Regions from separate parts of the Embleya sp. NPDC020886 genome, predicted to be linked through region 1. Evidence: riboswitches for the same ligand, from Rfam matches in the RefSeq annotation. Region 1 holds a riboswitch; the other holds the start of a gene.
The links. A riboswitch is a leader RNA that binds a small molecule or an ion and turns the genes downstream of it on or off. The one in region 1 is predicted to bind S-adenosylmethionine.
Positions count from the first base shown of each region.

Region 1 (14,788 bases):
GTCCGGGGCGGACTCGGCGGCCAGCACGGTCGGGGCCAGTCGGCGCAGCCGCAGTCCCGCGGCTCGGCGGTCGGCGAGCAGTTCGCCCAGCAGCGCGTCGTCGTCGCAGCGCAGGAAGGCCCCCGCCGTGCCGACCCGAATCCGGCCGTGTCGGCGGGCCACGTCGTCCACGAGGTAGCCGAGCGGTTGCGGCACCGGGGTGCGCGAGTGGGTGGCGAGCAGGTGGTGCAGATCGGCCGCGGTACGACCGGCGTCCAGCGCGCGGCGCACCGACGTCTCGGTGAAGCGGTACACGGTGGCGCCGCCGGTGGACTCCACCTCGGCGGCCAGGTGCAGTTCGTGCGCGAGGTCCAGGACCAGCGGGCCCGGGGCCACGGCGGTGAGGTCGGCCTGGAGGAAGACGTAATCCAGCGGCTCCGGGAGCAGCGGGGTCAGCGCGTCGCCCGCCTCGTAGACCCGGCCCTCGGCCAGCGTGCGGGCGTATCCGGCCAGCGCGCCCCGCCCGGTGATGCCGAGCAGTTCGGCCTCGACCAGCATCGCCCGGAACAGCTCCTCGGGCAGCCGCGCGGCCCGGATCGGCTGATGCCAGGTCAGATGCGCGAGCAGCGAGTCGGCGTCGGTGGCCGAACCCGGCGGCAGCGCGGCGAGCGTGGTCAGGATCCGGCGCCGCACCTCGGGCGCGGCGGTGCGGTCCACCTGCATGCCCAGCGCGCCGATCGGGCGGTCCTTGTCGTCGCGCGAGCCGACCAGCGAGGGCACCCGGGTGGTCTCCAGCCAGGTGCCGGCGAGTGCGGCCCAGCGGGTGCCCACCGGGGTGCGCCGCCAGGTGTCGTACGCGGGGGTGGGCAGCCACTGCTCGTCCGGTTCGCCGTCGCCGGCGACCAGGCCCATCGCGTAGGCCAGTTCCAGCCACAGCGCGACCTCGGCCTCGGGCGCGTCCAACTGCACCGCGGTGCGCTTGAACTCGCGCATGCCCAGGCCGCCGGCCCGCAGCACGGCCGGGCCGCCGGTGCTCCATGCCTCCAGCAGGTCCTCGACCCGACGCACGGCGGTGAACGCGGAGCCGGCCGCCAGGCTGTCCACAGCCTGTGGATCGTGCTCGCGCGTGGGCAGCTCGGGCGGCGCGGGCTCCGGGGTCCGGTGCACCCGGCCACCGCGCAGGTGCAGCGCGACCTCGCGCGGCAACACCACCGCGTCCGGGCCCGCCGGGACCAGCAGTGCCCGGGCCAGCAGCCACTCCACCGGGGTACGCGCCGCGTCGGCACGCACCGGCCGGTCCGCGCCGCGCACGCTGCCCGCGGCCGGCCCCCAGACCAGCTTGTCCAGCACCTCGCGGGCCGCCTCGGGAGCCTGCGCGAGCAGTGCGTCCAGCCGGGTCGGGTCGGTGAACAGGTCGGTGATCGCCGCGATCGCGGAGACCGCGTCGTGGCTGGAGCCCAGCCCGAGATCGGCGAGCACCTCCTGGAGCCGGGACGGCGCGGTCGGGGCCGCCGCGCCGGCCAGGGTCGGGCCGAGCCCGGCCGGACTGGCGCCGACCAGGTCGCGCACCGTGCGCACCACCCGCAGGGCGTCGTCGGGGCCCCACAGCAGGGCCTGCTCACGCAGGTTGGCCACCGCCCCGGCGAGCACCTCGGGGTCCACGCCGACCAGGGTGTGCAGGCGGGCCGCCGCGAAGCCGTCGGGCAGCACCACCGCGGCGTCGACCACTTGGAGGGTGAACCGGTCCAGCCGCTCCAGGGCGCGCGCGATCGAGGCCCGCGTGGTGGCCCGGGTGGCGAGCTGGGTCAGGTCCACCGGGACCGGCGAGGTCAGGTCCGGCCGGGCCCGCAACAACGCGGCGAGGGCCGCGTCGGTGCGTCCGCGCAGATCCTCGGCGAGCGTCCGGGGGCCGGACTCGGCGAGCCGATCGGCCTCGGCACGGGTGGGCGACGCAGACGTGGTCATCCCATCAACGTTAGACGGTCCGCCCGCCGATGATCACCGGTCCCGCGATCCCGGTGCCTCGCGGCGGCCGAATATCGGCCGCCGGCGGTGGCTCGGGCGGTCCGGGCGATCACCATTTCGGTCAACCCCTCGCTCCGCTACGCCCGCGCCCCTACGCTGAGTTGTCGCTTTACCGATGCAAGCGTCGTGCCGATGCGACGATCCTTCGGCAGGGGTGGGGTGGGGGCGTGAACTTCGAGAGCGATCATCTGGTTCTGCAGTACCTGGGCGAGGTCGGCGACGCCGCCCAGCGCAGACTGCGTCCCGCCGACCGCGCCCGGCTGGTGGAGCGGTTGCGCAGCCAGATCAACAGCGAGCGCGAGCGGCTGAACGCACACACCCCCGGCACCGTGCAGGTCGTGCTGGATCGGCTCGGCAGCCCCGAGGCCGTGGTCGGACACGAGTTGTACCGGCTCGGCGATCTGCGCACCGCCGGGGCCGACGACGGCGCGGGCGCGATGTCGATGCGGGGTTCGCGCTACGCCACGGTGGCGCGGCAGATGGGTTTTCGCGCGGACGCGACGCCGATTCCGGCCATCCCGGATCCGTCCCGCCCGCAGCCGGCCGCGCCGCCGCCGGCCGCACCGCCGGCGCCTCGGGTCTCCCCCGAGGCGGCCCCGGCGGCGGCCGGTCCGCCCACGCTCGCCGAGACCGCGGCCGGCGGCGCCGCGACCAAGCCGGTCCCGCTCGCGGATCCCGACGAGGAGCCGCTGTGGTGGCGGACCCCGCCGGAGGGCGGGACGCCGGAGCGCCCCGGCCCGGACGTGTACGGCGACGGCTCGCTGCACGCGCCGGCGTATCCGATCGGTGTGCTCTCGGACTCGTCGGCGACCTGGGACGACGAGGAGTCGCTGACCGAACCCACGCCGGCCCTGGGCATGTTCGGTCCGGGCGCGCTGCGCACGCAGGTGCGCGAGGTGTTCGCGATCGCGATGATGGCGATCGGTGCGATCGTCGCCTCGACCGTGGTGGTGCTGCTCGGCTACCTGGTGGTCTTCACCGCGGGCGCGTGGTCGCTCAAGGAGCGGCGGTTCGCCGCCTTCTACGTCCCCGGCGCCACCGCGCTGGCGTTCGCGATCGGCATGTGGCTGCGCGCCACCGGGCACCTGGGCACCGATCTGGCCCGGGACGAGGCGTGGGATCGCTTCGGCGAGCTTTTGCCGGCAATGGTCCGGATAGCCGCGATCGCCGCGTCCGCGTACCTGTTGTGGCGACTGAATCGGCGCCGGATCACGGCGTAGGCACGGGAATACCGCCCGTATTCGGGCCGGTCCGGGTGTGACGTACTCCGCTGTCGGAGCGCCGTACCCGCTCTTTACGATCCCATTAATTAGGTTAGCCTTACCTCCTCTGCATCGGACGGCGCCCGGACCTACCGCTAATAGGTCCGGGCGCCGCCCTGTGCACACTGCCAGATGGAGGAGCCAAGGATGACGAACGGAGCGCGGCCCCAGCCCGCGAACCGCTTGATCCGCTTCGGTGCGATAGGCACGACCGCCGCGCTGGCGATGGCCGGCGTGAGCCTGGCCTCGCCCGCGCAGGCCGCCGGAACCCCGTCCGTGAGCGTGTCGCCCAACGTCGACATCAACCCGGACGGCGCCACGATCACCGTCAACGGCACGGGATTCGACAAGGTGCGCAACTCCGGCAACGGGGTCTACGTCCTGTTCGGTCCCAAGATCGACGACTACTACACCAACGCGGGGGCCTACAGCGCCCAGGCGTGGGTCGCGGGCAGCAAGATGAGCGCCGACGGCGCCTTCACCACGACGCTCGACGTCAAGGCGAAGTACACCGACGGGAACGGCAAGGAGGTGGACTGCCTCAAGCAGGAGTGTCGGGTCGTCACCTTCGCCGCGCACGGCGCCAGCATGACCGACCGCAGCCAGGACACCTTCACGCCGGTCGCGTTCAAGAACAACACGCCGGCCGCGCCCAAGCTCGCGGTGACCCCGGTCAGCGGAGCCGACCCGGCCGGGCAGACCTTCACCGTCACCGGCACCGGCTTCGACCCGGTCCGCGACGGCGGCAACGGCATCTACGTCGCCTTCGGTCCCAAGGGCGCCGACTGGAACACCAACCCGGCGCCGTACCAGGCGACCAAGTGGGTGCGCACCGCTCCGTCCTCGCCGAGCCAGGCCAAGCTGAACGCCGACGGCAGCTTCACGCTGACGCTGGACAACATGAAGGCCAAGTACAAGAACGCGAACGGCGTCGACACCGACTGCTCGGTCACCACGTGCAACGTGGTCACCTTCGCCGCGCACGGCTCGCCCGACCGCAGCCAGGACACTTTCCTGCCGGTCGCGTTCAAGGCCGTGACCGTCCCGCCGGGCCCCGGCACCGGCTACCAGGTGATCACCACCGACGTGCAGGGCGGCCCGCTGACCCTGGGCGTCGGCGGCACCGACGTCGCACTCCCGGGCGTCACGCTCAACGGCAAGGACGCCTTCACCAGCGGCGCGCTCAACCCGCTCACCGTCTCCGACGCCCGCGGCACCAACGCGGGCTGGACGCTCACCGGCCAGGCCAGTGACCTGACCGCCACCGGCGGCCGGATCGTCGGCGACAACCTCGGCTGGACCCCCACCGCGAAGTCCGTCACCGGCACCCTGCCCACCGGCGGCACCGCACCGCAGGTCACCCCGGGCGCCAAGGCCGAGCCCGGCACCGGCCTCGGACAGCCCCGCACCCTGTGCTCGTCGGCCGCGGGCGCCGGCGCCGGTTCCTTCGAATGCGGCGGCGCCCTCAAGCTCGGCGTCCCCGGCATCACCGTCCCCGGCACCTACACCGGCACCCTGACGCTGACGCTGATCTGACCCCGGCGCCCCCAGGAACAGCGACACCCGTCCCCCGACCCCAACCCGTCGGGGGACGGCCCCGCCCCACCCCCACGCACCACACCCACCCCGCGCCGCACCCCCCGGCGCGTCAGCGCCCCCGACCCAGCCCGCCCCCGGTGATCGACGCGCGCAGCGCGGAGAGCGGCGGAGCCGCAGAACTTTGACTTCGTGACCCGTAGCGAAGCGAAGGGACACGAAGTCACGAGCGAGGGGCCACTTTTTCTCGGAGGAGCGCCGGCGGGGGAGAGAAAAAGTGGTGCCTCGCGAGCCGGCGCCGAAGGCGCCCAACAAAGGAGCCACCCCCCATGCGCCCCGCCGCCCGCCCATTGCCCACCCTCCTGGCCCTCCTAGCCCTCCTGCTCCCCCTCCTGGCCTCCGCCACCCCCGCCCAAGCCGCCGACGAGTTCACCTGGGGCGTGCAACCGGCAGGCGGGCGCGACCACTTCGTCCTGTCCGCCGCGCCGGGCCGGACCCTGGTCGACGTGGTCGGCGTGTCCAACTTCGGCGACAAGCCGCTGACGCTGCGCGTGTACGCGACCGACGCCGTGCTCGCCGCCGACGGCGGAATGACCCTGCTGACCGCCGCCGAACGGCCGAAGGACGTCGGCGCGTGGATCGGCTTCGACGCCGAGTCGTACACGGTCGAGCCGGGCAAGCGCGCGGACATCCCGTTCCGGCTGACCGTCCCGGCGGACGCGAGCCCCGGTGACCACACCGGCGCCATCGTCGCCTCGATCAAGGCCGAGGCGACCGGTCCCGGGCAGCAGCGGTTCGACGTGGACCGGCGTGTCGGTGCCCGGATCTACCTGCGGGTGGACGGCCCCGCCGTGCCGCGACTGGCGATCGAGGACCTGCGGCTGTCGTACGACAACCCGATCGCGATGTTCGGCGGCGCCGAGGCGGTCGTGCGCTACCGGGTGCGCAACACCGGCAACGTCCGCACCACGGCGGGGGTCGAGACCACCGTCTCCGGGCTCGGTGGTTGGCGACTGGGCGGCCCCGCCCGAGCCGCCCTGCCCGAGTTGTTGCCGGGAGCCACGCACGAGGTGGTCCAGCGCTTCGACGGTGTCTTCCCGGCCGGGCGACTCACCGCGGACGTCAAGGTCACCGGCAACCCGGCGACCGTGACCACGAAGTCGACGAGCGTATGGGCACCGCCGTGGTTGCTGCTGGGCGCGATCACGCTGCTGCTCGGCGCGCTGATCGCCTACGGCGTGACGGTGCTCCGTCGCCGCCGGCGCGTCGCCACCGAAAAGGAGGCCGCCCTCGCGAAGGACGCCGCCTCCCCCACCGAAGTCACCGCCGACCCGACCGGCTGAGCACCCGCCGTCGCGTCGCCGCCCCGATCCACCAGGAGCCGACATGCACACCTCCCACCGCCTTCGTCGCGCCGCAGGCTCGGCCGCCGTGCTCGGCCTGGCCGCCGCCGGCGTGCTCGGCGCCGCCGCCGGCGCCTCGGCCGCATCCGCCGACACCCGCGCCGAGAGCCCGGCCACGCCCACCGCGACCGCCTCGCGCAACACCGCGCTGGCCCCGGCCGGCGACGAGATCACCGTCGTCGGGCGCGGCTTCACCCCCGGCGCCCGGGTCACCGTCGCGCTGTACGCCGGCGACACCGTCGACCGGGCGGGCAGCCGCACGCTCGCCGCCGACGGGCAGGGCGTCGTCGCGACGCCGCTGCGGGTGGGCACCGGATTCGCCCCGGACGCACCCGCGTTCGAGGTCCGGGTCGGCGTCGACGGCGGGCCGACCGCCAAGGTCGCGGTGACCTTCGCCGCACCGGCACCGGGCGGCACTCCCCGATCGTTGCGCGCCGCCGCACCGGCGGCCCCGGCCCAACTCGGGCAGGCCGCCCCGCAGGCGGCGGCCGGCGGCGCCAAGCTGACCGTCACGCCGAGCACCGGCCTCGACCCGGCCGGCGCGTCGATCACGGTCTCCGGCTCCGGCTACGCGGCCGGCAGCGGCAACGGGATCTACGTGGTGTTCGGCCCCAAGGAGGCCGACTGGACCACCAACGCGGGCAACTACGGCGCGTCGAAGTGGCTCAAGGCGTTCGGTCCGGGCGGGATCAACCCGGACGGCACGTTCTCCGCCACCCTCACCGACGTCAAGGCCACGTACAAGAACGGCGCGGGCAAGGACGTCGACTGCCTCAAGACCGAGTGCTACGTGCTGACCATGGCCGCGCACGGCTCGCCCGACCGCAGCCAGGACGCGTTCGTCAAGGTCTCCTTCAAGGGCGGCTCGGGCACGACCGGATCGGGCACGACCGGCGGGTCCGCCGGCACCACCGGCGGCACCTCGGGCACCGGCACGACCGGCGCCGCGACCACCGGCGGCGGCTCGACCGGCGGCACCGCCGCGGGCACGAGCGGCACGAGCGGCACGAGCGGCGGCGACGCGGGCAAGTCCGGCGGCGGCAGCCTGCCGCTGACCGGACCGGCCGGCCTGGTCGGCGCGAGTGTCCTCGGCGTCACCCTGGTCGGCGCCGGCACGGCCGCCGTACTGACCACGCGCCGCCGCCGCAACAACACGCCCTAGGCAGTCGCCCGCGCCCGCCGGCTCGACCGACGGGCGCGGGCGACTACTTGCCCAGCGCGTCCAGTTGCTCCAGGAACCACTGTTGCGGGTTCAGCGCGACCGCTGCGGCGGCCAGCCGCCTGGTGCGCCGCAGCCGCTCGGCGGAGTCCATCGTGAGCGCGGTGTGCAGCGCCTCGGTGGTCTGCGACACGTCGAACGGGTTGATCACGATCGAGTCCGCGCCCAGTTCCTCGAACGCGCCGGCCTCGCGCGAGAGCACCAGCGCGCAACCCCCGTGCGCCTCGTCCAGCAGCGAGACCACCGGAATCTCCTTGGCGACCAGGTTCATCCCGTCCCGGATCGGGTTCACCAACGCGACGTCGGCCAGCCGGTACGCCGCCAGCGAGCGCGGGAAGTCGTCGTTGACGTGCAGGATCAGCGGCTGCCAGTCGCCGGTCCCGAACTCGTCGTCGATCTCCTTGGCCACCCGCTGCACCGCCGCCGTGTACTCGCGGTACTCCGGCAGGTCGTGCCGGGAGGGATAGGCGAACGCGACGTGCACCACCCGACCGAGCCATTCCGGTCGGGTGCGCAGCAGTTCGCGATAGGCCAGCAGGCCCCGGACGATGTTCTTGGACAGTTCGGTCCGGTCCACCCGGACGATCACCCGCCGATCGCCGACCACCTCGCGCAGTCCGGCGAGCCGGGTGTCCACGTCGGCACGCGACGCCCGCTCGCGCAGGAACTCGCCGTCCGCACCCAGGCCGTGCACGCCGATCTCGGTCACCCGGCCGGCGTGCGTGACGGTCATCGCGTCCCGGTCCACCACCGCGCCGAGCACGTCCGCGCAACAGTCCAGGAAGGCGAGCGCCCAGCGCCGGGTCTGGAAGCCCGCGTGGTCGGCGCCGAGCACGCCCTCCAGGACGAACCGCGCGATGTCGTCGGGCAGCAGGCGGAAGTAGTCCGGCGGTGCCCACGGGGTGTGCGCGAAGTGCCCGATCCGCAGATCCGGGCGCAGTCGGCGCAGCAGCACCGGCACCAGGGTCAGGTGGTAGTCCTGCACGACCACCTTGGCGCCCTCGGCGGCCTCGTCGGCCAGCGCCTGCGCGAACGCCTGGTTGTACGCCTCGTAGGAGACCCACTCCTTGCGAAAGCGCGCGTCGAAGACCGGCTTGGACGGGGTGTCGTAGAGCAGGTGGTGGACGAACCACAACGTCGAATTCGCTATGGCGTTGTACGCCCGGGCGAAGGTGCCCGGGTCGATGTCGAGCATCCGCACCGCCAGGCCGCCGGTGTCGTGACCGGCGAGATCCAGCCGGCCCGAGGGCGCCGCCCGGGTCGCGGTCCGGTCCGCCTCGCCGAGCGCCGAACACACCCATACGGCGCCGGTCCCCTGCCCGGCGGTGGACAGCCCGGACACCAGTCCGCCGCCGCCTCTGCTCACCGAGAGCGTGCCGTCGTCCTCCAGTGAGAAGGACACGGGACCACGATTGGACGCGACCAGGACACCGGCGGGAGGGGGAGCACTCATGCCCCGACCCTAGCCACGCATCCCGGTGCGCAAACCCGGCCCGATCGCGCCCCCGACCCGAACGGTGTGGCGAGTATCACGTGTCCATGTCATTACCGGGAGTAGCGAGGGTGTGCTTTCTCTTGACTCGTCGGGCCGATCCCACTCGCATGCGACGGGCCCGGCACCTCGGGCATGCGGGCAACGGGGCAAGGGGGAATCGGATATGCGCAGCAATCGTGGGCTCGGTGCGGGCGCCGTGGCCGCCGCGCTGGTCCTCGCGGCCGGCGCCACGCCGGCGGTCGCCGAAGGGGACGGCGCGTGCAACGACGGGGACGCGTGTCTGTACTACAACTCGAACACCAAGGGCGCGCGTTTCGACCATCGGTACAACCTGTCGAACTACGCCGGTTACACGTTCATGCGCTCCCCGGACGGCGGCAGCGGCACGGGGGTGCCGGTGAAGAACCACGCCGCGTCGGTGTGGAACAACGACCCGACGCACGTGCTGCGGATCTACTACGGCAGCAACTATCAAGGTCCGATGCAGGAGATCGGCCCGAAGTCGACGGCCAATCTCGACCCGGCGCTGAAGAACAACAACGCGTCGGGCAGTTGGACCGCGCAGTAGGGCGCCCGCGCCACGCGCCGGCCACGATCGCGCTGCTGTGCCTCGCGCTGGCCGGCTGCACCGGGGCCGGCGACCGCGCCGACCACCCACCCGCGGCCGACCGCGCGTCGGGCGCCCCGCCGCCGGCGGCGACCCCGGTGACCGGCGACGTGAGCGGGCTCGACCTGCCGATCGCGGCCTACCTGCCGACCCCGGAGCAGCGTGCCCGGCGGGCCTCGGCCGAGCTGGTGCTGATCCGGGACTGCCTGGCCCCGCTGGGCCTGACCTACCAGGCGCCGCCGGCCGCGGCCGGTGGGCCCGTGTCGAAGTCGCGCACCGAGCGCCGGTACGGCGTGGGCGACGCGGTCGAGGTTGGCACCTGGGGCTTTCGGCCGCCGGGCGCCGTCGCCGGCGGTACGGACAAGCCGAGCGGGCCGGCGCCGAGCCGGGAGCTGGCGGTGGCGCTGTACGGCGAGGCGGGCGCGGACGGGGTGCCGCCGGATCCGACCGAGGGCCGCGATCGGCCGGGGCCGGGCTGCCTGGGCCGGGCGCGGTTCGCGCTGGGCGTGGATCCGGCGCTGGAGCGCGCGGCGCTGCCGGGTCGACTCGACGTGGAGTCGTTCGAGCGATCGCGGGCCGATCCCCGGGTGCTTCGGGTGTTGGCGCAGTGGTCGACCTGCATGCGCGCGAGGGGGTTCGACTACCCGGACCCGTTGGCGGCGGGCGGTGATCCGGCGTGGGACACGCCCACACCGAGCGCGCGCGAGATCGCCGCGGCGAGGGCGACGGTGGCCTGCAAGACGCAGTACGACGTGGCGGGCACCTGGTACGCGGTCGACGTGGCCTATCAGCGGCAGGCGATCGAGCGTGAGGCGGTGGCGCTGGCCCGGGTGCGGGCGAACGAGGAGGAGTGCGCCCGCCGGGTCGGCGCGGTGCTGGGCGACTAGGCCCTGTCCGGCGGCCGGCCGGAAATCGCCCTCAGCGGTCGACCAGGCGGGTCCGCGCGCGGTACTCGGGAACGGTCGTCATCGGCGGCCGTTCCCGGGCCGCGACGTCGTGGGTACGCAGCCGGAAACCCTCCTCGTCCCGCTCGAACTGGGTCAGTGCGGTGCTCAGCTCGTCCGGGTGCGCGCCCGTGGGGCCGCGGCGCAGTCGACGCTCGACGGCCTGGAGTATCTCCGCCGCCATCCGGCCGAGTCCGGCCTCGTCCTGGTGGCTGTGTCGGCGCACGCCCACATCCACCTGGGCCATCGCGTCCAGGCCGACCAGGCGCAGGGTGTCCACGAGCATCGCGGTCTCGATGCCGTAGCCGCACGGGAAGGGCAACTGTTCCAGGAGCGAGCGCCGGGCCGCGTATTCGCCGCCGAGCGGCTGGACGAAACCGGCGAGTTCCGGCCAATGCAGATTCAGCAGCGGGCGTGCGACCAATTCGGTGACCCGGCCGCCGCCCGCGGGCACGATCGTGTCGCCGATCTCCAGCGGCCGGTCGTACATGGCCTTGACCAGTTGCACCGAGGGGTCGGTCAGCAGCGGGCCCAGGATCCCGGTGACGAAGTCCGCCGAGAAGTCCTTCAGATCGGCGTCCACGAACGCCACGATGTCGCCGTCGGTGACCAGGAGCGAGCGCCACAACACCTCGCCCTTGCCGCGCACGGTCGCCAGCGTGGGCAGGATGTCGTCGCGGTGCACGACCCGGGCGCCCGCGTCGGCGGCGACCCTGCCGGTGTCGTCGGTGGATCCGGAGTCGACCACCACCAGCTCGTCCACCAGCGGCGATCGCTCGATCAGCTCGGTCCGGATCACCTTGACGATGTCCCCGACGGTCGCCGCCTCGTTCAACGCGGGCAGGACGACGCTGACCCGGGTGTCGCGTTTGGCGTCAAGAAGCTTGTCGACGGGCCAGTCGGCGGCGACGGAGGACCGTCGTCGAAGCCAGGCGCTCACCTCGGGCTGCACGTTCGAATTCCCCTGTCGTCGCCGGTGTTCCGGCCTCGGTCGCGGCCACCCTTTATCGTCTCGCGAGGTGGACCGGATGATCGACGCGGCACCGGTTCGGTTACAGTCGTCGTCACCGGATACGACGATCGCACGTCGAGCCGGACAAACGCGGACCGGCCACCTTGCGAAGGGTGTGTCCACCGCCATAGCAGCTCATCCAGAGGGGCAGAGGGAACGGCCCGTTGAAGCCCCGGCAACCATCCGATCGTCATTCCTCGTGACGCGCTTTCGGCGCGAGCGAGCGCCGGCGGTCGGACAGGTGCCAAGTCCGGCCCGTGGGACCCCACGGGTAAAGATGAGGACAGAAAGGCCCTCGCCATGGCGACACCCACCGCCACCCGCTCCACCAGCGCCACCTCCACCCCCTTCGGTCCGGCCGTCGCGCTGTCGTGTCGCGAGTGCGGCGAACGCACCGAACTCGGCCCGAAGTACGCCTGCGAGTCCTGTTTCGGCCCGCTCGAGGTCGCCTACGACTTCGGCACCGTGACGCGCGAGCAGATCGAGGCCGGCCCGCAGAACATCTGGCGTTACGCGCCGCTCCTGCCGGTCTCGGCCGACGTCGCCTCCCGCCCCAATCTGAACCCCGGTTTCACCAAGCTCGTCCGGGCCGAGAACCTGGGCCGCGAGCTGGGCATCGCGAAGCTCCACGTCAAGGACGACTCGGGCAACCCGACGCACTCCTTCAAGGACCGCGTGGTCGCGATCGCCGTCGAGGCCGCCCGCACCTTCGGTTTCACCACCCTCTCCTGCTCCTCCACCGGCAACCTGGCCGGCGCGGTGGGTGCCGCCGCCGCTCGGGCGGGCCTGCGGAGCTGCGTGTTCATCCCGGCCGACCTGGAGGCCGGCAAGGTCGTCACGGCGGCCGTCTACGGCGGCGAGCTGGTCGCCATCGAAGGCACCTACGACGAGGTCAACCGGTTCTGTTCGGAGCTGATCGGCGACCCGGCCGGTGAGGACTGGGGCTTCGTCAACGTGAACCTGCGGCCGTACTACGGCGAGGGTTCCAAGACGCTCGCCTACGAGATCGCCGAACAGCTCGGCTGGCGACTGCCCGAGCAGATCGTGATCCCGATCGCGTCCGGTTCGCAGCTCACCAAGATCGACAAGGGCTTCCGCGAGCTGATCGCGCTCGGCCTGGTCGAGGACGCGCCGTACAAGATCTTCGGCGCGCAGGCGACCGGGTGCTCCCCGGTGGCCGCCGCGTGGAAGTCCGGCCACGACGTGATCCGCCCGGTGCGGCCGGACACGATCGCCAAGTCGCTCGCGATCGGCAACCCGGCCGACGGCCCCTACGTGCTGGACGTGTGCAAGCGCACCGGCGGCGCGGTGGAGGACGTGACCGACGCCGAGGTGGTCGAGGCGATGAAGCTGCTGGCGCGCACCGAGGGCATCTTCGGCGAGACGGCGGGCGGCGTGACCGTCGGTTGCCTGCGCAAGCTGCTCGCGTCCGGCGCGCTGGACCCGGACGCCGAGACGGTCGTGCTCAACACGGGCGACGGCCTCAAGACGTTGGACGCGGTCACGCCGACCACCGGCGCCACCGCGACCATTCGACCCACTCTGGATTCCTTCCGAAAGGCCGGCCTGGCATGAGCGTCTCCGTTCGCATCCCGACGATCCTGCGCACCTACACGGGCGGGGCGGCCGAGGTGTCCGCCGAGGGGACGACCCTCGCCGAGGTTCTGGATGCCTTGGAAAAGGACCACACCGGAATTCGCGCGCGCATCCTCGACGACGAGGGCAAGCTGCGTCGCTTTGTGAATCTGTACGTGGACGACGAGGATGTGCGCTTCGCGGACGGGCTCGCCACGGCGATCCCCGACAAGGGCACCGTTTCGATCATCCCGGCGGTCGCCGGCGGTTGCTGACGCGATAGGCCGACGGTCCCGATCTTCATCGAGTCGGGCCCGAAACGGAACCGAGAAATCCGCCGTCCGGGGCTCCGGGCGGCGGATTTCTTGGTCTCCTCGAAGTTGTGCGTTACACGTGTTTAAACAGGTCCATTTCCGCGCTTTGGCGGCGACGCGTCGGTAAACCCGTGGTCGGGATCACATCCGTTTTGTGCGCAAAGTCGCTTTCCTGATGAATTGAAATACGGCCTTCATGACAATTCGCGAGGAATGCGAGTTTTATTCACTCGGGAATTGTCGTCCGATTGACCTGTTGCTCCGGGCATCCGTCCGGATACATTCAGCCGCGGTCGTAGCGGAAGGCCGGGTCCTTCTGGATACGAACCCGGAGCTGCGACGTGCAGTATCCGTGAAAGGGCCAGTAACAGGGGAGTTAGGAATGGCTCAGGGCGCCGTCAAGTGGTTCAACGCGGAGAAGGGGTACGGCTTCATCGCGGTCGACGGTGGTGCGGACGTTTTCGTCCACTACAGCGCGATCCAGATGGACGGGTACCGGACGCTCGAGGAGGGGCAGCGAGTCGAGTTCGAGATCTCGCAGGGGCAGAAGGGGCCGCAGGCCGACATGGTCCGCGTCACCGCCTGAACCAGGGAGCAATCCGCTCCTCTGCTTGAAACGGTCCACACCACGGACTGCACGACACACCGCAGCACACATCCTGTCCGATCTCCCGTTCTCCCCGCCGATCCCTCGTCGGATCGGCGGATCGGGTTCGATCGGTGACCGGGGCCCGGCCTTCCCGCCACGCGGGGGCCGGGCCCCGGTCGTTGTGCGTCCGGGCCCGTGCCCGCATCCGGCCCCCGGCGCGCGGGCTCCCCGTCGCGCGGGCGATCACGGTGGGCGCGACCCCGCCGGACCCGGCCCCACGTGCGACACGCGCGGGGGTACGCGCGGAGGGGTCGGGACCCGCCGTTGCGCTTGCACTCGGCATGGTCGAGTGCTAATCATTGGCGTTAGCACTCTGGATGTGAGAGTGACAGAAACGGACCGGGCCGGTGAGGCTCGGCACCCGTGAGGGAGGGATCCTCGCGGTGGTCGGGTCGTCCGTCGCGGGCGCCAGTGCGGTCCGGCACTCACCCCCGTTCTGGGAGGACTTCACCACATGGCCAAGATCATCGCGTTCAACGAGGAAGCGCGCCGCGGCCTCGAGCGCGGGATGAACCAGCTCGCCGACGCCGTCAAGGTCACGCTGGGCCCCAAGGGCCGCAACGTCGTGCTCGAGAAGAAGTGGGGTGCGCCCACCATCACCAACGATGGTGTGAGCATCGCCAAGGAGATCGAGCTCGAGGACCCGTACGAGAAGATCGGTGCCGAGCTGGTCAAGGAGGTCGCGAAGAAGACGGACGACGTCGCCGGTGACGGTACGACGACCGCGACCGTCCTCGCCCAGGCGCTCGTTCGCGAGGGCCTGCGCAA
Region 1 is NZ_JBIRRX010000008.1:394,919-409,706, reverse strand. It holds gene ACH4U8_RS28065 (helicase-associated domain-containing protein) at 1-1,944, opposite strand, end outside; gene ACH4U8_RS28060 (hypothetical protein) at 2,172-3,224, shown strand; gene ACH4U8_RS28055 (hypothetical protein) at 3,414-4,802, shown strand; gene ACH4U8_RS28050 (WxL protein peptidoglycan domain-containing protein) at 5,132-6,145, shown strand; gene ACH4U8_RS28045 (LPXTG cell wall anchor domain-containing protein) at 6,189-7,367, shown strand; gene ACH4U8_RS28040 (trehalose-6-phosphate synthase) at 7,411-8,877, opposite strand; gene ACH4U8_RS28035 (peptidase inhibitor family I36 protein) at 9,083-9,487, shown strand; gene ACH4U8_RS28030 (hypothetical protein) at 9,472-10,413, shown strand; gene ACH4U8_RS28025 (glucosyl-3-phosphoglycerate synthase) at 10,445-11,422, opposite strand; SAM riboswitch class I at 11,615-11,766, shown strand; gene thrC (threonine synthase) at 11,783-13,057, shown strand; gene ACH4U8_RS28015 (ubiquitin-like small modifier protein 1) at 13,054-13,332, shown strand; gene ACH4U8_RS28010 (cold-shock protein) at 13,754-13,957, shown strand; gene groL (chaperonin GroEL) at 14,475-14,788, shown strand, end outside.

Region 2 (14,788 bases), on a different contig from region 1:
CGCCGACGCCCTCGTCGATCCGCCACACGTGCTTGAGCTCGGGCAGCCGCTCCCGGGCCCGCTCGATCGCGCCCTCGTGCGCGGAGGTCTCCACGATCACCGCACGCGCGCCCGAGTCGATCAGGATCCATTCGAGCTGCTCGGCCGAGGAGGTCTCGTAGATCGGCACCGAGATCGCGCCGGCGCACCAGATGGCGAAGTCGACCAGCGTCCACTCGTAGCGCGTGCGCGACATCAGGCCGATCCGGTCGCCGGGCTCGATGCCCGACGCGATCAGGCCCTTGGCGATCTCGTACACCTCGGCCAGGAACCGGGTCGAGGTCACATCGGTCCAGCGTCCGCCCACCTTGCGGGCGAGCGCCGGGGCATCCGGTGCCTCCGCGGCGTTGCGCTTGATGAGGTCGGTCAGGTTGCCCTCGGCGGGAACCTCGGCCAGGGCCGGGACGCTGCACTCGCGCACTGATGCTCCTCGTTGCGGTCTCGGCGCCGGGGTACGGCGCTGCCGTTTGCCGTGTCCGTGTCGGTCCGTCGCCGGCGTGTCGAACTCGCCGGTGGGCCCACGGGTCTGTGCTTCGGTCGGTTCTTCGGTCGGTGCTTCGGCTGTTTCTTCGGTGGGTCCGGTCGGTGCGGCTCTTCGTCGGCCCTGTCGAGTCGTCGACGGTGGCAGACGTTACTGGCAAGTAGGTCCGGGGGACAGAGGTCACGAGGATCCTGTGCCCGGGCTCACGCCACGGACAAGGCCCCGGCCGGATCGACGCGGATCCGGTCCGCGGACCGACGGTCCATCCGTCCCGATTCGGTGGTGCATGTCGAGAGTATCGATTCGCCGTGACGCACGGGTGTGACGGAGGCAACCCCGACACGCCGTCGGTTTCGGTTCCGAGCCGTCAGTACAGTGACGGGCATGCGGGTCCACGTGGTGAGCGACGTCCACGGCGCTGCCGAGGCACTCGCCCACGCGGGCGACGGCGCCGACGCCCTGGTGTGCCTGGGCGATCTGGTGCTCTTCCTCGACTATCACGACCTCGACCGGGGCATCTTCACCGACCTGTTCGGGGTGGAGAACACCCGCAGGCTGCTCGCGTTGCGCAACGCCCGCCGGTTCACCGAGGCCAGGGCGTTCTCCGGGGCGTTGTGGGCGGACGTGCCGGGCGGTGCCCGCGCGGCGATCGAGCAGGCGGTGCGCCGGCAGTACGCCGCGCTGTTCGCGGCCTTCCCGACGCCGACCTACGTCACCTACGGCAACGTCGACGTGCCCGACCTGTGGCCGGACTACGCGCGTGCCGGGGTGACCGTGCTCGACGGCCAGGTCGTCGAGATCGGCGGCCGCACCTTCGGCTTCGTCGGCGGCGGGCTGCGCACGCCGATGCACACGCCGTACGAGATCTCCGACGAGGAGTACGCGGCCAAGGTCGCCGCGGTCGGTCGGGTCGACGTGTTGTGCTGCCACATCCCGCCCGCCGTGCCGGACCTGACCTACGACGTGGTGGCCCGCCGGTTCGAGCGCGGCAGCGAGGCGGTGCTGCGGGCCATCCACGAGACCCGACCCGACCTGGTGTTGTTCGGTCACGTGCACCAGCCGCTGCGGGCGCGGATGCGGATCGGACGTACCGAATGCGTCAACGTGGGGCATTTCCAGGCCACCGGCAAACCGTACGTCCTCACCTGGTGAGCCGGTGCCGCGTACGCGCAGGTCGGGCACGATAGCCTTCGAGCGGATCGGTTGTACGCGGACATCCGGTGATGTCCGTCCGGGACAGCCATAACAGCTACGCGAGCTTCCGGAGGACTCCTCACGATGGCTGAACGGACCAGCTCGACCATCACGATCGACGCCACGCCGGCCGAGGTCATGGCCGTCATCGCGGGGTTCGAGGGCTATCCCGAGTGGACCGGCGAGGTCAAGGAGACCGAGGTCCTGGAGGTCGACGACGCGATCGGGCGCGCGGTGCGCGTGCGGTTCAAGCTCGACGCCGGGGTGATCAGCGACGAGCACGTGCTCGGTTACACGTGGGACGGCGACCGCGAGGTGCGCTGGACCCTGGTGACCAGCCAGATGCTCAAGGCGCTCGACGGTCGCTACGCGCTGAGCCCGATCAGCGGCGGCACCGACGTCACCTACGAACTGACCGTGGACGTCAAGATCCCGATGCTGGGCATGCTCAAGCGCAAGGCCGAGAAGGTCATCATCGACCGCGCCCTGACCGGGCTCAAGAAGCGCGTCGAGAGCTGAACCGGCGGTGACGCGGGTCCTGCTGGTCACCGGCATCCCCGGGGCCGGACGCACCACCGTGGCGGCGGCGACGGCGGTGGCCTCGGCGCGGGCCGGGCGACGCACGCTGCTGCTCGCGGCCGACGGCACCCGCGACCTGGACGCGGTGCTCGATGTGCCGGTGGGCGCGGACCCGTTCGACGCGCTGCCGAATCTGACCGTGCAGCGGGTCGCCGCGCGGGCCGAGTTCCAGCGCGAGTTCCTCCTGGTCCAGGATCGGTTGAGCCAAGCGCTCGCGGTGGTCGGGGTGGATCCGCTGGATCCCGAGGAGATCACCGTGTTGCCCGGCGCCGGCGATGTGCTGGCGCTGCGGGTGCTCGCGCGGGCGGTGAACGCGCGGCGCTACGAGTTGATCGTGGTCGACCTGCCCGCCGTCGAACGAGCGGTGCCGGCGCTGGCGTTGCCGGAGGGACTGGCCCGTTACCTGGACCGGTTGTTGCCGGTCGAGCGTCAGGCGGCCCGGGCCCTGCGGCCCGTGCTGGCCGCGGTCGCGGGGGTGCCGATGCCCGAGGACTGGGTCTACGACACGGCTCGACGGGTGAACATCGAGCTGGAGGTGTTGCGGACGCTGGTGTCCGCGCCCACGACGACGGTCCGGGTGGTGGTCCGGCCCGGGACGGTCGCGCTGGCCGCGGCGCGGCGGGCCGCGTCGGCGCTGGCGCTGTTCGGCCACCGGATCGAGGACGTGATCGTGAACGGGGTGGGCGCCGCCGACTCGCCCGATCCGGTGGTGCGTTCCCGGGCCGAGGTGGCGCGCGAGACGGTGGACGCGCTGTGCGCGCTGTTCCCGCGGGTGCCGCTGGCACAGATCCCGACCCTGGCCGCCGAGCCGCTGGGCGCAGCCGAACTCGCGGACGTGGCGGCGCACTTCGCACCGGTCGGGCCGGGCGGCCGGACCGACGACGAGCACCTGATCGAACGCGACGGCGAGCGGCTGACGTTGCTGCTTCCGCTGCCGGGCACCGATCGCGACGATCTGGACCTGCTGCGCCGCGGCGACGAACTGGTGATCACGGTCGGCCCGAACCGCCGCCTGTTCAAGCTCCCGTCGGCCCTGCGCCGCTGCGTGATCGAGGGCGCGGGTCTGCGCGACGGCGTGCTGCGGGTGCGCTTCGTGCCGGACCCGGCGGTCTGGATGCGCCCGAGCACGTAGCCGGTTCGCCCGTCCCGCCCGGCTCACCCCTTCCCGTGCAACCGCTCCCAGTCGCGCGCGAGCGCGATGCGCTCGGGGGCGGAGGGGTGTGAGCCGAACAGGAACTGCAGGATCGGGTTCGGCGTGACGTTGGAGCGGTTGGCCACGGCCAGGCTGTGCTGCATCCGGATGAAGGCGTCCGGGTCGCGGGTCAGGTCGAGCGCGTGCACGTCGGCGCGCGCCTCCAGCCGCCGACTGATCAACATCTCGCCGGGCCCGGCCACCGTGCCGATCACCGCCACGACCGCGAGCAGCAGGGCCAACGAACGCGGGTCGCCCGGACCGTCCGCGCCCGCCCGACGCAGCAGCGGCGCGCACGTCATCAACAGCCCCAGCGCGCACACGCCCGCCGCGAGCGCCGCCGCGCCGATCAGCGTCCCGTGCAGCACGTCGTTGCGCTTGGCGTGCCCCAGCTCGTGTGCCGCGATCAGCTCCACCTCGCGCGGATCCGCGTCCCGCACGGTCGTGTCGTAGACCACGATCCGCCGGGTCGAGCCGAACCCGGACACGTACGCGTTGAGCGCGGTGGTCCGCCGGGACGCGTCCGCGACCAGGACGTCCCGGACCGGCACCCCGTCCCGCTCGGCCAGTTGCATCAGCGACGTGCGCAGCGGCCCCGGCGGCATCGAGTGGAACTTGTTGAACGCCGGTTCGACCAGCAGCGGATACAGGAACGAGATCGCCACCACGAGCAGCGCGCCGGCGCCCGCCGCGAGCAGCCAGCCGGCCCGGGGCAGCGCCCGGATCAGCGCGTACAGGCCGAGCGCGACCAGCAGGAGCAGCCCGGTGGACAACGCGAAGCCCTTGGCCAGGTCCAGCCACCAGCTCCCCCACGACTGCACGGACAACCCGTACCGTCGCCGGACCACCTCCAGCCGGGCCGCGAACGGCAGCGTCGCCAGCCGGCCGATCAGGGCCAGCACCAGGCCGCCGAGCAGGATCCGCCACGCCCACCCCCCGCCCACGGGCCGGGCCACCGCCTCGATCACCCGCGCACCGAGGGGGGTGAGCCCGAGCACGAGCGAGACCACCAGCGACAGCGCCATGGACAGGTACGCGGGCGGCCGGGCGGCCCGGGCCAACGAGCGGCCCCGGGCGATCTCGGCGGTGGTGAAGTCCCGGGCCGCGTCCGGGTGGGTGAAGCCGCCGGGCGGCTCCGCCAACGGGCGCCACGGCGTGGTCACCACGACCGCCACCAGCAGCACCAGGCCCGTGCACACCAGGCAGATCAGCAACAACCTCTGGACCGACATGCCCGCCGTACCCCCGTCATCCGGCCTGCGTCCGCAGGTAGTCGAGCCAGGTCTTGGTGAAGGCGTCGGGGTTGGTGCCCAGCACGGACACCATCGCCGACGCGAGCGCCGAGGCCGGGTCGGGCGCGTTGACGCCGGGCGGCCGTTCGGCGCCGACCGTACGGTACAACTCGACCAGCTTGACCTGTCCCCACCGCTCGGCGATCAGTTTGCACGCCAACCAGCCCATCTCGTACGCCTGGGGCAGGTCGTCCTGCGTGGTCTCGAAACTCGGGTCGGCCGGAAACTGCGTGGGCACCTTGCCCGCCTTCACGTCCCGACGCAGTTCGGGGGCGGCCGTGCGCATCGTCTGCGCCGATTCGAGGTAGCCGACGTAGTCCGCGAAGCCCTCGGACAGCCAGGTCGGGGTCCAGGCCCGGGTGAACGCCCGACTCGCCACGTGGGTGATCTCGTGCGCCATCACCACCCGACGCTCCAGGTCGCCCAGTTCGCGAAAGGCGTCCGGATTGACGATCACCCGGTCGGCGGCGGCGGCGTCCGCGGCCGCGCCGCGTTCACCCGTGGTCACCGCCGCGATCTTGAGATATTTGCTCGGTTCGGCGCCGAGCAGCCGGGCCATCTGCGCCTGGGTGCCGGGCACCACGACGACCGTACGCCCGGGCCAGGACTCCCCCCAGACCGCGCTGACCTGGGGTACCGCCTTGTCCGCGGTGTCCGCGTACGCGCGCAGCTCGTCCCGGGTGCCGATGCCGAGCACCGTGCTGTGCGTGCCCTGGACGACGGTGACCGGCCCCAGGTCCCACACCTGGGTCGGGGTGCGCATCCCGGCCGCGGTGCCGTCGGTGTCGGCCGCGAGGTACCAGGTGCCGGCGCGCAACACGAAGGTCAGGTACTGCGGCACCCGTACCGGGGTCACGTCGTGCCCGGTGATCCGGTAGAGCAGGTCGACCTGTGCGGTGAAGGCGGGCGCGCCGAGGGCGCTCTTGCGCGCGGCGGAGAGTTCGAACACGTCGGGGGTGACGATCTCGTACTCCCACCCGGCGAACGGCACCTCGGCGATGTTGTCGAAGACGCCGATCTGGGTCTGGCGGAACGCGGCGTCCTGCGGGTCCAGGCCGGCGGTGAACGCCTCGCGGTCGCGGGAGAGGAACGCGGCCGCGCGCCGGTCCAGGAGTGCGCCGACCGCGGTCCGACGCGCGTTGGCGTGTTGTTCGCCGCCGTCCGCCGCGGGCCGGCCGGGACCGTCGAAGGCGCCGGCGTGCGGTCGTGACGGCGCGTCGGTCACCGTGTCCGAGACGAACCGGGTGACTCCGAGGACGGCGCCGAGTTGGGCGAGCGCGCACAGCACGACCAGGACGGGCAGCAGGCTGCGGATCCGGCGCGCGGCCCGATTCGGGTCATCCACGTGGTCGATCGTAACGTGGGCGGCACGAACGGCCGGCCGAACCGGACCGGGCGGCCCCGAACGAGGTCGCCGACCGCGGCGCGGGTCACCCGGGTCGGACGGCCCCGCCGATCGGCTCGCGCAGTTGGGCGCCGACCGCCGCGAGCATGCCCTCGGCCGCGAACAGACGCAGCGCCGTCAGCGTTTCCTCGTCCAGTTCGGTGTGGTCCGGGTGAGCGGCGCGCTCGCCGTACTCGCCGGAGTCGGCATACGGAGAGACACCCGATAATTCGGGCGATACGTCGGAATCCATCGATCGAGCGCTGATCAACGCCGGCCCGATCGAGGCCGGTATCACGCAGCCGGCGCGGCTGCGGCCTCGGTGCGTACGACAGGCGATGCGCATGTGGCTTCTCCCCTTTCGTCGACTTTCCCGGTCAACGGTAGGGAGCGGCACCGACACGCGGTGCGAACGGCGGCCGGAGTCAGCCTCGGGTGAGCCTGCGCAGCAACATCGTCGAGGGCACCGGTCGGGCGCCCGCCTTGCGCACGCCCTCGGCCACCTCGCGGTCGGTGGAGACCACCACGACCGGACGGCCCGGCGGCTCGGCCCGGACCAGCCTGCGGATCAGCTCGTCGGCCGTCTCGCCCGGCTTGCTGAACATCACCCGCACCCCGCGCGCGGGCGCCAGCAGCACCGGCGCGTCCAGTTGTGCGCCGTCGAACACGCAGGTCACCTCGCAGCCGGTCTGCGCGGCGAGCCCGGTGAGCCCGCCGACCAGCCGGTCGCGCTGCTTGTTCAGCGCGAGCGTGGGGTAGCCGGTCTTGGTCACGTTGTAGCCGTCGATCACCAGGTGCGCCTGCGGCAGCGCGAGCAGTTGGTCGAGCAGAGCCGGATCGTCGCCCTCCAACGCGCGCTGGGCGATGTCCTTTATCCCGGACGCGCCCGGCACCACCGCGTCCACCAGGTCGGCGGGCCGAATGCCCACCGGCGGCAGCGCGAGTTCGCGGCGCAGGCCCTGCGCGGCCTCCAGAACGGTGTCCAGGAGCAGCCGGACCCGGGTGTCCTCCATGCTGCGGCCCTCGCGGGCGGCCCGGCGGCTGGCCTCCAGCGCCGATTCGACCTCGGCGACCCGACCGCGCAGTCGGCGGGCCTCCTTCTCCGCGGCGGCGATCGCGGTCTGCGCCTCGACCCGCACCGCGTCCAACTCGGAGCGGGCCCGGCGGGCCTCCTTCTCCTCGTGCTTGGCACTGCCCTGCAGGCCGCGCACCTGGCGGCGCAGGTGGTCGGCCTCCTTGCGGGCCGTCTCCAGCTCCGCGCGCAGCCGTTCGTGCTCGGTCTTGGAGGCCGCGCGCAGTACGCCGACCTCGCGCTCCAGGCGGGACAACGTCTCGGCGGCCTCGGCCTCGGCGCGGTCGGCGGCGGCCTCCTTGGCCGCGTCGCCGGCGGTCTCGATCAACCGGACCCAGCCGCGCGGGCGCAGCAGGTACGCGGCGGCGGCCACGTCGAGCGGGTCGGCCGCGGCGGGCACCTTGCCGGCCTCCAGCGCCTCGGAGATCTCCGGCAGGCCCTTGCGGAAGCGCTCCGCTATGCGCTGCCGGAACACCGGGTCGTTCTCCAGCGCGGCGGCCAGCGGGGTCGCGGCGAACTTGGCCCGGCGCTGGTGGGTGAAGCGGGCGAACCGGCGCAGCGGGCCGGGCACCTCGTCCGCGGTCATCGTGCCGAGCGCGTCCGCGGCCACCGAGATCACCCGGACCCGAACCGCCTCGGGCAACGGCCCGGACAGCGCCTCGGGCTCGGCGGGCTGCGAGTCGGCGGGGCGGGAGTCCGCAGGCGGCGGCTCCGCGCGTGACGCCCGGGCCGGCGGGGAGTCGGCGCCTCCCGGTCCGGCCGGGTGCGCGTGCGCCCCGGGATCGGTGCGGCCGTCCGGCTCCGGGTCGACCGCGTGGTCGACGGGCCCCTCGGGCTCGGCGGGGACGCCGGACAGGTCGGTCCCCGCCTCGGTCCGGGCCTGCGGGTCGAGGTCGGGCTCGGCTGCCGGCACCGCCTCGGCGGCCTCGGCGGCGTGCGCAGGCGTGACCTCGTCCGCGCGGGTATCCGGTCCGCTCACTGCTCCTCCGGTCCTTCCCGTTCCCTTGAGGCCCCTCCCCGCGTCACCGTTGCCGGGACGCCGACGCCTTGATCATGGCGCGTTCCGGACCGGGGACGGCCGCGCCGGGCCGCCCCGATGCCGAAACGATGCACAGTCCCATTGTCGCCGCACGGTCTCGGCGCTCAGCTCGCGTCGGGGCGCGCCACCAGCTCGACGGAGTCGGTCGCGTTGCACCAGCGGCAGCGCACCGACTCGATCTCGTCGGAAACGATCTCGCGTTCCTCGACCCGGGCGACGCCCGCGAGGTCGAGGTGGGTGAACTCGACCGCCTTGGTGGTCCGCGTCACGTCGAACCGGGTCAGGTTGCCGCAGAGCGAGCAACGCCACCGGGTGTCCTCGGTGGGGGCCTGGATCGACATGCGTGTTCCTTTCCTGTTTGGTCCGCGAGTCCTGTTCGGTCGCGAGCTTTTCCGATCGCGAGTGGTCCGCGTACACCCATGATGCCGGGCGGCGAGAGGTACCTGGGCGCGGCCGTGTCGGGCCGGAAACGTACCGTCCGGTACATGAGCAGCACCGCGCACCGGGATTGCCGGTCACGAGGTTCGGCGGGTCAGGGCTTGCCGGCGGCCGACCCGCCGCGGCGTTCCCGCCCGCCGGACAGTATCGCCCCGGGCCACGAGTTGCGAACCATGCACGGATCCCGAGCGATTCGTGACGAGGTGGAACGACAGGTGTTCACGGTCGTGGATCTGGAGACGACCGGCCTGGATCCGCAGGAGGCCCGGATCACCGAGATCGCCGCGGTCCGGGTGCGCGGGACGGATCGGTTGGGCGAGTTCGCGACGTTGGTCGCGCCCGGCGTGCCGATCCCGGAGTTCATCACCGACCTGACCGGGATATCCGACGACCTGGTGGCCGACGCGCCGCCGCTGCACCTGGTGTTGCCGGCGTTCGCCCACTTCGCCGAGGACGCCGTGCTGGTCGCCCACAACGCCCCCTTCGACGTGGGCTTTCTGCGTGCGGCGAGCCTGGCGTGCGGTCGGCCGTGGCCCGATCTGCGGGTGGTGGACACGCTCGCGCTGGCCCGCGCGCTGCTGCCGCCGGGCACGGTGCCGAACATGCGCCTGGGCACCCTCGCGCGCTACTTCGAGGCCCCCACCGACCCGACCCACCGCGCGTTGGCCGACGCCCGGGCGACGGCGCACGTGCTGCGGGCGTTCATCGGCCGGATGCACGAGAGCGGGCGGCACGAGTTGGCCGACCTGCTCGACCTGGGTCGACCGCCGGCGCCCAGGGCGTGGCCGGGGCAAACCACTCCGATCGGGTGACCCTCCGGGCGTGTCGATCGGGCGGTTCTTCCGCCCGTGGTGGCTGCCCGCGTGGGTCGCGCGCCGACTAAGCTCGGGCATCTTGTCGTCGAGAGCCGGAGGACTACCCCGTGATCACCGCGATCGTGCAGGTCAAGACGCGTGTGGACCAGACCCCGGAAATCGCGGAGGCGATCGCCGCGATCGAGGGCGTGAGCGAGGTCTACTCGGTGACCGGCGAGTTCGACCTGATCGCCATGGTGCGCGTCCGCGCCCACGACGACCTGGCCGACGTCATCCCCGGCCGCCTGAACAAGGTCCCCGGCGTGGAAGCCACCACCACCCACATCGCCTTCCGCACCTACTCCCACCACGACCTCGAAGCCGCCTTCGCCATCGGCCTCGAATAGCTCCGCCCCCGGGCGCCCCACAAGCGCCCGGGGCCGCCCGCCACCGCGACAAGCCCCGCCCGGGCCGACCGAACCGGCCCGGACGGCGTTCGAGGACACCCCCGGCGGGGCCGCCACCCGGCCCGTTCGGCACTTGAAGACCCCCGGCCGGCAAGGCCGAGAACCTACGCCGCCGGCAACTGCCGTGTGCGCGGGTCCGCGTCCGGAACACACCGCCCGCCATCAACCGTGTAGCTCCACAACGCCCCCCGCTCCACAAGCTCGCGCACCGCGGCCACAAAGCGGTCCAGATGCTCCACCGGCGTCCCGAGCCCGAAACTCACCCGGATCGCGTTGAGGTTCTGCTCTCCCTCGGGCGCGTCCGGGGACCCACACTCGGTCGGCTGATCGGCCCGCCCGCCCAACAGGTGCCGCACCAGCGGATGAGCGCAGAACAACCCGTCCCGCACCCCGATTCCGTACTCCGCCGACAACACCGCCGCGAACCGCGAGCTGTTCCACCCCTCGACCACGAACGACAACACGCCCACCCGCGCCGACTCGGGCCCGAACAGCTCCAGCGCCCGCACCGCCGGAATCGCCGCCAACCCCGCCCGCAGCCGTGCCGACAGCGCCTCCTCGCGAGCGACCAGCGCCGCCGGCCCCGCCTCGGTGATCGCCCGACACGCGGAAGCCAACGCGTAGGCGCCGATCACGTTCGGCGATCCCGCCTCGTGCCGAGCCGACCCGCTCTGCCACTCCACGTGGTCCCGGCTGACCGCCTTGCTCGCCCCGCCACCGGCCAGGTACGGCTCGGCCGCGTCCAACCAGTCTCCCCGACCCGCCAATACGCCCGAGCCGAACGGCGCGTACAACTTGTGCGCCGACAGCGCGATCCAGTCCACGTCCAGGTCGGCCACCGACACCGGGTGATGCGGCGCCAGTTGCGCGGCGTCCAGCACGATCCGCGCCCCGTGCCGATGCGCGACCTCGGCCAGCTCGGCGACCGGGAAGATCTCGCCGGTCACGTTCGAGGCACCGGTCACGCACACCAGCCGAGGCCCGTCGCCGGACCCGGCGAGTGCCGCCTCCAGCGTCGCGACCGCCTGCGCCGGCGATCCGGGCGCGGCCAGTTGGGTCACCCCCGCGTGCCGGCGCCACGGCAGCAGCGCCGCGTGGTGCTCGGTCTCGAAGACGAACACCCGGGTGCCCCGCGGCAGTACCGAGGCGAGCAGGTTCAGCGAGTCGGTCGTGCCGCGGGTGAACAACAGCGTGTCGTCGGCCCGCAACCCCAGAAAGCTCGCGACCGTGGCCCGACTCTGCTCGTACAGATCGGTGGACAACTGGGACAGGTAGCCCGCGCCCCGATGCACGCTTCCGTAATACGGCAGGTAGGCGGACACGTCGTCCCACACCCGCTGCAGACACGGCGCGCTCGCCCCGTAGTCGAGCGCGGCGTACTCGACCTCGCCACCGGTCACCAGCGGAACGAGCACATCCCGACCGACCACGGGCAGCGGAGCGGCGATGGCGACGTCACAGTCGAGGGCGGCGGCGGAAGTGGTGTCGACAGACATGGCGAAACTCCTCGGCAGGCACGGAACACCCCGGCGCATGTCGATTGATCGACATTGAACGGCGCCGGTTGATCCGCTGATGAAAAGTGATCTCGGGACCGGGCCGATGACGACCCGGGAACGACGCGCGAGAACTCAGCGCGTACGGAATAGGGCGATTCGCCCGTTTCGAGAAAGAGATTTCACGCCATCACATGCTCCCCAGGTACAGGACCCGGGTCACATGAAGCATCGACTGCCGTCATGCGAGGGGTCCGCGCTTGCCAGGACGCCTTACGACGCCTGACCGTGTCATCACCCGGGGCACCCCACCGCGGAGCGAGGGTTGCCGGACAGCAAGCCGGGGCTTTCCACTGTCACTCGTGACCTGCGCAGAATTATTACCGGATGCAACGTCGCGCGCAACGACGGCCCCATCGTTCCCACATCCTGGACGCCGGTCGGGCGGGCCGCGCACGACCCACCCGACCGCCGAGCCCGCTACCCCTGTGCGAACGAACGCGTCGTGGCCACCCACCGCTCGAGCGCGGCCTGCGCGGCCCCCGAGTCGATCGCCTCGGCGGCCCGATCGATCCCGGCCGCCAACTGCTGGGTCAGCGACCCCTCGCCCGTACCCAACGCGGCCAGCGCCGCCGCCGAGTTCAACAACACCGCGTCCCGCACGGCACCCTTCTCCCCCGCGAAAAGCCTGCGGGCGACCTCCGCGTTGAACGCCGCGTCACCGCCGCGCAACGTCTCGATCCCGTTCAGCGCGATCCCCAGGTCGCGCGGATCCACCCGGTCCTCGCGCACGTCGCCGTCCCGCACGATCCACACCTGCGACGTGGTGGTGACGGTCAACTCGTCCAGCCCGTCGTCGCCGCGGAACACCAGCGCGGTCGCGCCGCGATCGGCCAGCACCCCGGCCACGATCGGCGCCATCCGCAGATCCGCGACCCCGATCGCGTGGAACCGCACCCGGGCCGGATTGGTCAACGGCCCGAGGAAGTTGAACGTGGTCGGCACCCCCAACTCGCGCCGCGCCTGCGCCGCGTGCCGCAGCGACGGGTGGAAGCGCTGCGCGAAGCACAGCGTGATGCCCGCCTCCTCGGCCGTGCGCGCCACCTGATCCGGAGTCAGGTCCAGCACCACCCCGAGCGCTTCGAGCACGTCGGCGGCCCCGCTCGACGAGGACGCCGCCCGGTTGCCGTGCTTGACCACCGTCTCGCCCGTACCCGCCACCACGATCGCGGACATCGTCGAGATGTTCACGGTCCGGGCCAGGTCGCCGCCGGTACCGACGATGTCGACGGTCCGGCCGGGCACCTCGATGGTCGACGCGTGCGCGTACATCGCCTGTACCAGGCCGGAGACCTCGTCCACCGTCTCGCCCTTGGCCCGCAGCGCGATCACGAACCCGGCCACCTGCACCGGGGTCGCCTCGCCGGTCATGATGTGGTCCATCGCCCACGCTGTCGCGTCGGCGGGCAGGTCGTCGCCACGCATGAGCGCCGCCAGGAGGTCCCGCCAGGAACGGGCCGCCGGGTTGCCGCCGCTCTTGTTCGTAGAGGTCGAGGCGCCCATGGTCCGCTCCCGCTGTGTCATCGGATAAGTCCGCGACAGCGTACCCACCGGGCCGGGCCCGGCCGGGCGGTTATCCGGGATGCGGTCAGGCCGGCTGACGTCCCGCGATCCGACCGCGGATCAGGTCGGCGGCGGCGTCCGCGAGCGTGCGCGGGTCCAGCGGGTGGGCGACCACCGCGTCCGCGCGGCACCACGTGGCCAGCCACGCGTCCTGCGGGCGACCGACCAGGGTCAACACCGGCGGGCAGTTGTAGATCTCGTCCTTGAGCTGACGGCACACACCCATGCCACCGGCCGGGGCGGTCTCCCCGTCCAGGATCACCAGATCGATGCCGCCCTTGTCCATCGCCTCGATCACGGCGGGCTCGGTGGCGCATTCCAGGTATTCCACGAACGGCACGTCGACGGCGGGCCTGCGCCCGAGCGCGAGGGTGACCTTCCGACGGGTGTTGCGGTCGTCGCTGTACACGAGGACGGTCATGGTCTCGCCGCGCGTCATGTCCACCTGCCTGTGTCTGGGCTGCGAATCTTCGGGGCTGCGCATCTTCAACGCTTGTTCGGCTACGGGGGCAACACTCGGACCGACCAGGATGTTAGCGCTTTCCGGCGGGAAAATGTGTGCCTCGTCACGCCCTCGTCCCGGCTCGCCCACACCCGCCGCGCCGGCCGCGCCCGCGACTCACCCGCGCGCGAGCACCTCGTAGCCCTGCGCGTCCCCGCCCAACCGCTGGGCCAGGCCCGCCATCCGGGTCCGCTCCCGGGCCGGCTCCAGGCCGGTGAGCACCTGCTGTCGGGAGATCAGCACCCGCAGCGGAAGCTCGTCGGGTGTCGGCGCCACCACCGCCCAGCCGTCCGGCGTCAGGATCCGGGCCGCCTCGTCCGCCGCCGCCAGGTCCGGCAGCGTGAGCACGTGCCGCATCACGAACACCCCGGTATCCACCGGCACTCCGGCCGCCCGCAGCTCCGCGACCACCGCCGAATCGGCCCGAGCCGGATCGAAGCACGAACCGACGACGGTGAGCGTGCCGTCGTCCACGAGCACGGGGGCGGGCTCCGGTCGCCGACGGCGCAGGAAACGTTCGAGGATCATGCCGCGACGCTACTGGGCCGCGTCGGCCGACCGCGGTTCGGACCCTCGGGCGACCCGGACGGCCGAGTCGGCCTCCCCCGTTCGGGCAGAGTCACCCGGAAGAGTGCTCTTCGGCACGGATTTTCCGGCCGCTTCCAGGCCCGGCTCGGCACCCTCGCCGGCCTCCGCCGCCTCGCGTGCCAACCGCTCCTCGCGCGCCTTGCGGCCCGCCTCGATCAGTTCGAGCCGATCCAGCCGACGATCCTCGCGGACCGCCTCGCGCTCCGACGCCCGAGCCCACTGCACGAACAACACCAGGAAGACCAGCAGTCCGATGATGTCGCCGCTGCCCCACAGGATTCCGCCCGCCGTGCCCTGGTCCGAAAGCGGACTCGCGCCCCAGTCCCGACCGAGGTCGTTGTACCAGTCACCGGCCAGGACGTTGGACGAACTCATGATCGCGATACCCAGCCACGCGTGGAACGGCAACGTCGCGAACACCGCGAGCAACCGCATCGGATAGCTCGCGCGCGGCATCGGATCCAGTCCCAGCAGTGGCCAGAACCACATGCAGCCGATGATCACGAAATGCACGTGATTCATGTCGTGCATGAACGTGTTCCGCAACGTCAGCTCGTACCAGGGCGTGAAGTACAGGGCGAACGGGTTGAGCACGAAGATGAATCCGG
Region 2 is NZ_JBIRRX010000004.1:635,521-650,308, reverse strand. It holds gene ACH4U8_RS17870 (AMP-dependent synthetase/ligase) at 1-460, opposite strand, end outside; gene ACH4U8_RS17865 (metallophosphoesterase) at 905-1,672, shown strand; gene ACH4U8_RS17860 (SRPBCC family protein) at 1,799-2,233, shown strand; gene ACH4U8_RS17855 (ArsA family ATPase) at 2,241-3,425, shown strand; gene ACH4U8_RS17850 (M48 family metallopeptidase) at 3,449-4,717, opposite strand; gene ACH4U8_RS17845 (hypothetical protein) at 4,734-6,122, opposite strand; gene ACH4U8_RS17840 (hypothetical protein) at 6,208-6,507, opposite strand; gene ACH4U8_RS17835 (NYN domain-containing protein) at 6,587-8,212, opposite strand; gene ACH4U8_RS17830 (hypothetical protein) at 8,377-8,613, opposite strand; gene ACH4U8_RS17825 (exonuclease domain-containing protein) at 8,914-9,522, shown strand; gene ACH4U8_RS17820 (Lrp/AsnC ligand binding domain-containing protein) at 9,633-9,911, shown strand; gene ACH4U8_RS17815 (aminotransferase class V-fold PLP-dependent enzyme) at 10,076-11,467, opposite strand; SAM riboswitch class IV at 11,719-11,835, opposite strand; gene trpD (anthranilate phosphoribosyltransferase) at 11,948-13,051, opposite strand; gene ACH4U8_RS17805 (response regulator transcription factor) at 13,116-13,529, opposite strand; gene ACH4U8_RS17800 (hypothetical protein) at 13,710-14,120, opposite strand; gene ACH4U8_RS17795 (cytochrome c oxidase assembly protein) at 14,130-14,788, opposite strand, start outside.
Region 2: another riboswitch for S-adenosylmethionine. It lies ahead of ACH4U8_RS17815 (aminotransferase class V-fold PLP-dependent enzyme); the one in region 1 lies ahead of thrC (threonine synthase).